Regions from separate parts of the Priestia veravalensis genome, predicted to be linked through region 1. Evidence: riboswitches for the same ligand, from Rfam matches in the RefSeq annotation. Region 1 holds a riboswitch; the other holds the start of a gene.
What was found. A riboswitch is a leader RNA that binds a small molecule or an ion and turns the genes downstream of it on or off. The one in region 1 is predicted to bind cyclic di-AMP.
Positions count from the first base shown of each region.

Region 2: another riboswitch for cyclic di-AMP. It lies ahead of AS180_RS06165 (cation:dicarboxylate symporter family transporter); the one in region 1 lies ahead of AS180_RS04945 (dicarboxylate/amino acid:cation symporter).

Region 1 covers NZ_KQ758632.1:69,935-73,359, forward strand. Annotated here, with positions in the region: gene AS180_RS04935 (sensor histidine kinase) at 1-202, opposite strand, end outside; gene AS180_RS04940 (response regulator transcription factor) at 199-900, opposite strand; cyclic di-AMP (ydaO/yuaA leader) riboswitch at 1,472-1,626, shown strand; gene AS180_RS04945 (dicarboxylate/amino acid:cation symporter) at 1,840-3,066, shown strand; gene AS180_RS04950 (aspartate aminotransferase family protein) at 3,268-3,425, shown strand, end outside.
Region 2 covers NZ_KQ758635.1:23,838-27,262, forward strand. Annotated here, with positions in the region: gene brnQ (branched-chain amino acid transport system II carrier protein) at 1-88, shown strand, start outside; gene AS180_RS06160 (undecaprenyl-diphosphate phosphatase) at 237-1,061, shown strand; cyclic di-AMP (ydaO/yuaA leader) riboswitch at 1,233-1,379, shown strand; gene AS180_RS06165 (cation:dicarboxylate symporter family transporter) at 1,476-2,756, shown strand; gene ytvI (sporulation integral membrane protein YtvI) at 2,993-3,425, shown strand, end outside.

The DNA of each region.
Region 1 (3,425 bases):
TTGACAGGTGTTTATAAAATGTTTTGTTTGTATAGTAGCGATAGCATAAATAAGTGATGTAGATAACGGTGCTGATTAAAATAGCATAAAGAACAGTAAAAATGTCTCGAAAACCATCTAACGCAAAAATCGTACATACTAAACCCAATTGGATAAGATAAAAAAATGTAAGAGGAAGATGTTCTTTAAAAAACAGCTTCATGCTTTATTTTCCTCTTGAATCCGCAGCATATAGCCTGTACCTCTAATTGTTTCAATCGCTTTTTCGATACCAACATCCCCTAGTTTTTTACGCGTACGCGTCATGTAGACATTTAGAGTATTATCATCAACAAAAAGCTGGTCGTCCCAAATTTTTTCGAGTAATCGATCTCTGCTAACAACTCTTTCTGCTTTATCTAACAATGTTTCAATGAGCTTGCTTTCTGTTTGGCTAAGCTCAACTTCTTTGCTTTGGTAGCGTAATAGTAACCTTTCAGGATATAAAGTTAAGCCGGCGTGCTCTACAATTCGCTCCTGGTTAGTAGGTGCATAGGACCCGTATGCGCGTCGTAGTTGGCTATTTACCTTGGCAATCGCGACGTCGTAGTCAAAAGGCTTGGTTAAATAATCATCTGCTCCACTTTCTAACGCCATCACTTGGTCCATTTTTCCATCGCGTGCTGAGATGAAAATGATAGGGCAAGTGGAAAGAGTACGGATTTGTCTGCACCAATAAAAGCCATCATATTTTGGTAAATTCACATCCAATAAGACAAGGTTAGGGTGGTGCTTTTGAAAATCATCAAGTACATCTGTAAATGACGTAACGATATGTACGAGTAAATTATATTTTTCAAGATGTTCTTTTAATAAAGAAGCAATTTTTTGATCATCTTCTACAATTAAGACGGTAAACATGGTTAGGACTCTCCTCTATAGATAAAAATCAATATATTGTTCTTTATAGTTTATCAAAAAGAAAGGGGAGATTGAAATGGATTTTAGAAAAAAATGTAATTTATGAAATTGCTCGCCAAAAAAGTAAAGTTTAAATTAGCTAAACTTAATTATGGTGAAATTCAGAAAAAAACATTTACATATATACATTAAACCAGTATAAAATATGAATATAAAAATGATAATGCTTACAATTATTGTATAAAAATAACATTTAATGAATATTAATTATTTTGTTTTAAATGTTATAAAATGGATTTCTTCTTTATGTGTTTAGTATTACTATACAAATTGTTAGTTGTTATTGGTATGAGGTGCTATTTTAAGTTGGAATGTCATTTGGTAAAGAGTAGTTTAGTTTATAACGAACATAAATACGAATATAAAATATACATAAAATGTGATAAAATGTGACATGAAAATAAAAAAAACGACAGTGTTTTGAATTTTTTTTGTATATTATCTTGACAAAGTGATAGGAAATGAATTTTAATAAAGAAGTAAGTTATTGCAGTTTAAAACTATTACATCAAAATAACAGTTGCTTAATTTCAGATTGAAAGAAAGCGGGGGACCCAAATTTGTGCAGACAAGCACTAGGGGTGAATCTTAACTTAATAGTTAAGTAGGGTAACTCACATACCCGAATCCGACAGCTAACCTCGTCAGCATTTTGTGGGAGAGTACATGGAAGGTTTGAAAACCAGAGAGGGCTCTCATGGTTTTTTTTGTACACTTTTTTCGATGATTTTAAAAAAAAGCAGCTGGAGCTCGTTCTATTCTGAAAATTTCAAAAATAATATAAATTAAAAGTAGTTATTCTTTTTGGAATATTCAACTTGTTAATCTTGGTAGTTATTAAATTAATAATATAATTTGTTTATATGAGGGGGTCCATCAATGAAACTATCAACAAAGATTATCATTGCACTAATTATTGGTGCTGTTGTAGGTGTCTTGTTAAATACGTTTTCACCAGGGACGTTTACAACACTAGATAAATATTTATTTACGCCGCTTGGGCAAATCTTTTTAAATCTTATTAAGATGCTTGTTGTACCGATTGTCTTTTTCTCAATTGTACTTGGCGTTGCAGGTTTGGGAGATCCGAAGAAACTTGGCCGCATCGGCGGTAAAACAATTGGTTACTTTTTAATTACGACAACAATTGCTATTACAATTGCTATTATCTTAGCATTTATTATTAAGCCAGGCACAGTTGGAACATTCGACACAGCAAATGCTTCCTTTGAAGCACAAGAAGCACCTCCTGTAGGTGAAACATTACTAAACATGATTCCTACTAACCCAGTTCTAGCAATGACTGAAGGAAACATGCTTCAAATTATCGTATTCTCAATCTTTATTGGATTTGGAATTACGATGTTAGGTAATAAAGCAAAAGGACTATATAACATTATCGATCAAGGTAATGAGCTTATGATGTACCTTGTAAACTTAGTGATGAAGTTTGCTCCATACGGTACGTTTGGTTTAATCGCAACTGCGGTTGGTAGCCAAGGATGGGGAGCGATTAAAGCAATGGGGCTTTACATGTCAGTAGTTGTGCTTGCGCTATTTGTTCACGCTATCTTAACGTACGGTGGATCTATAGCGCTGTTAGCAAAGCGCAACCCAATTGAGTTCTTTAAAGGCTTTGCACCAGCTATGACTGTTGGTTTTAGTACATCAAGCAGTAATGCGACGTTGCCAATTGCAATGAACGTAGCTCAGAAAAATCTTCGTGTACCGGAATCCATCAGTAGTTTTGTTCAGCCATTAGGTGCAACAATTAACATGGATGGAACAGCAATTATGCAAGGGGTAGCAACTGTTTTCATCGCTCAGGTGTACGGAGTAGATTTATCATTCAGTGCACTAATTACAGTTGTTGTAACAGCAGTTCTTGCAAGTATTGGAACAGCGGGTGTTCCAGGTGTTGGACTTATCATGTTAGCGATGGTACTTTCAGCAGTTGGCTTACCAGTAGAAGGTATCGCATTAATCATCGGTATTGACCGCTTGCTTGATATGATTCGTACATCGGTTAACATTACAGGGGATGCTGCGTGTGCAGTAATTGTTGCCGAGTCTGAAGCAAGAAGAGCTGAAAAAGCAGGAGCTTAATGTAATGCATTAACCAGTAGGGGATGACTGGAGAATGACAAACAAAGGATTTCTGATACGATAAAAAGGCTCACTCTTTACGTTTAAACGTAAGGAGTGAGCCTTTTTCTGTTTTAGTGAAAACAATCCTTTTTATTTAGCAAAAACAGTGTCCATATGGCATAGAATCTAATAGAAGTCTGCTGACAAGGAGGAATCGCGATGAATGATAAGTCTTTATCGAACTTGATCAAACCACTGTTAAATGCTTGGTATCCTACGATTTCTCACGGAACGGGAGTTTATTTGTATGACGTGGAAGGCAAAAAATATTTAGATGGATCATCTGGTGCCGTGACGGCAAACGTTGGACATAGTGT
Region 2 (3,425 bases), on a different contig from region 1:
TGGGGCTATGGGCGGTTATCTTCTTAGCTTATATAATCTAAAAGGTAAAGTAGTTCACTCAAAACAAGTTAAATCATATAGTAAATAAGATTGTCCATAAAAAAGCCCAAACTGGGCTTTTTTTGTTCTTCAAATAAAGATTGTGTTTTTATCAGCAAACAATTATGATAAAAAGCGAATATTCACGTTTGCTATGAAGATGAAAAAATTATGTAATCTTGAAAGGTAGAGTAAAAATGTGGGAAATTATTGTTGCGATTATTTTAGGAATTGTAGAAGGTCTAACTGAATTTGCGCCTGTATCATCGACCGGACACATGATTATTGTAGATGATTTATGGCTGAATTCAAAAGAGCTATTTTCACCAGAGGTTGCTAATACATTTAAGATTGTCATTCAATTAGGCTCGATCCTAGCCGTTGTTGTTTTGTTTAGAAATCGTTTTATTAATCTATTAGGGTTAAATCGTAAAAATGAGAAATATGAACAGGTAACAAATCGATTAAAACTTTCTCAAGTTATCGTTGGTTTGCTTCCGGCAGCTGTATTAGGATTCTTATTTGAAGATTTTATTGACAAGCATTTGTTCTCGTTGAACACGGTGTTAGTCAGCTTAATTGCAGGAGCAATTTTAATGATTATTGCAGACCGCTTTGCTTCAAGAATTCCAAAAACAGAAACGGTAGATCAAATGACTTATCGTCAAGCAATTGGTGTTGGATTATTTCAATGTATCGCTCTATGGCCAGGGTTTTCACGCTCTGGTGCTACGATTTCAGGTGGGGTACTTTTGGGTATGAGCCACCGAGCAGCTTCTGACTTTACTTTTATTATGGCTGTTCCTATCATGGCAGGAGCTAGTGGGTTATCATTAATCAAAAATTGGCAGTATTTCACAATTGATGCATTGCCTTTTTTCATTGCTGGTTTTATTAGTGCTTTCATTGTAGCGCTTGTTTCCATTCGCTTTTTCTTAAAATTAATTAATCGAATAAAATTGGTACCTTTTGCTATTTATCGTATTGTATTAGCAGTTGCTATTTATCTTGTATTCTTTTAAGAATGCTAAAACAGCCTTGGTTACATTTAGAGCCAAGGCTGTTTTATATTTTGGCATTTATATAGTTAAAAAGTTTTGAGTCATAAAAATAAATTGACAAGCTTTCGAAAAACAGATAAATTATTCTTATTGAATAAAATATTAATTCTGTATAATATTTCAGAAAAATAATTTAATAAGAAGCTTAGTCTACATTAGAGCGGGGGAACCACAAATTTGGTATATCATATGCCTTGGGGTGAATCTTTCCTGAGTGAAAGTAGGGTACTCTCAAACCCGAATCCGACAGTTAACCTCGTCTGCTTATTGAGAGAAAGAACATTGTCTTTTTGTCGACCATTCTTTCTTTTAGAATGGTCTTTTTTTAATTTTCAGAAAAAATAAAATCGCTTTACAACAGAGAGGAGAGCACATATGAAAAAATTGCGGTTTGGCATGGCAACACAAATTTTTGTTGGTTTAATTTTAGGTATTCTAGTTGGTGTTATTTGGTTTAATGATCCAAGAGTAGCAACGTATTTACAGCCTCTGGGCGACTTATTCTTACGCCTGATTAAAATGATTGTTATTCCAATTGTTATCTCAAGCTTAATTGTTGGTATTGCGGGCGCTGGTAACGGCAAGCAAGTAGGCCGATTAGGTGCTAAGACTATCATTTACTTTGAAGTCATCACAACGTTTGCAATCATTATAGGTGTTTTATTGGCTAATGCTTTCCAACCAGGTGTAGGAGTGGACATTGAATCTGCACAAAAGACTGATATTAACCAGTACGTAGAGACAAGTGAAGAACAAAGTGAGAAATCCGTTGCAGAAACGTTCCTTCATATTGTTCCAACGAACTTCTTCCAATCATTAGTGGAAGGTGACATGTTAGCCATCATCTTTTTCTCCGTGTTATTTGGATTAGGTGTAGCAGCTATTGGGGATCGTGGAAAGCCTGTTTTACAATTTTTTGACGGCGTTTCTCATGCGATGTTCCATGTTGTTAACATGATGATGAAAGTTGCTCCTATCGGGGTCTTTGCTCTCATTGGTGTAACTGTTTCTAAGTTTGGTTTAGAATCATTAATGTCTCTAGCGAAACTTGTTATTCTAGTTTACGCTGGTTTACTGTTCTTCTTAATTGTGGTTTTAGGAGCGGTTGCGAAATGGGCTGGTGTAAATATCTTTACATTAATGCGTTATTTAAAAGATGAATTGCTGTTAGCATATAGCACATCAAGTTCAGAAACGGTATTACCGCGTATTATGGGCAAATTAGAAAAAATGGGATGTCCAAAAGCTATTGTATCGTTTGTTATCCCAATTGGTTATACGTTTAACTTAGATGGATCTGTGCTGTATCAAGCAATTGCCGCTATTTTCTTGGCACAGGTTTATGGAATTGACTTAACCATTGTCGAACAGCTAACGCTAATCCTAGTGCTTATGATTACTTCAAAAGGGATGGCAGCCGTTCCAGGAACATCATTTGTTGTATTATTAGCAACGTTGGGTACGATTGGAATTCCAGCCGAAGGTCTTGCATTCATTGCCGGTGTGGACCGAATTATGGATATGGCTCGTACAGTTGTAAACTTAATGGGTAACACAATTGCAGGAATTGTTATGTCTAAGTCTGAAGGCAAGTACAATCCTATAAAAGCTAATGAAGTGATGAAACAGTCGAGAGAGGCAAAAGTAGCTAGCTAATGTATCTTCTAATCTCGTAACAATGCTTAATGCATAAGGCTACTTACCGGTTCTATTTTTATGAACAGGTAAGTAGCTTTTTTGATAATTTTTTGATTAGTTCTTTATTAATAAAGAAATTAAACCTATAATTATAGTAGGTAACAACAGATATGTTTTTAAATAAACAAGCTGAGCGTGCTCTAGTATGTGGCATGTGAGTGAATTTAGGAAGAAAGCGTGGGAGGCATTTACATATGTGGAAGAAGCGCATAGCAATTATTGTATCGATTATTGCAGCTTGTTTTTTAATTCCTTATAGCTTACCAATTGTCTTTGCATTATTAACAGCAATTGTTCTAGAAGGTCTTATTCAAAAGTTGCAGCATTCTTTGAAGTTTAGTCGAATCTATGCTGTATTAGTAGCGTTTTTATTATATGTTGTATCCATAACATTAATTGGTTTCTTTATTATTCGTACAATTGTAACGCAAGTAGTGGCTCTCTCAAAAGTTACGCCTTCTTTTGTAAAAGAGCTTTATGAAACAACAATTTATCCTAACATTATTAAGTGGAAGTATTATTCAAACGCTCTTCCTACAGAAGTCATTTCATCCATTGAAAACGCAATCGAAAGCACCATTAATTCATTGGATACACTATTAAAAGGAACCGTTGAGTTAATTATTA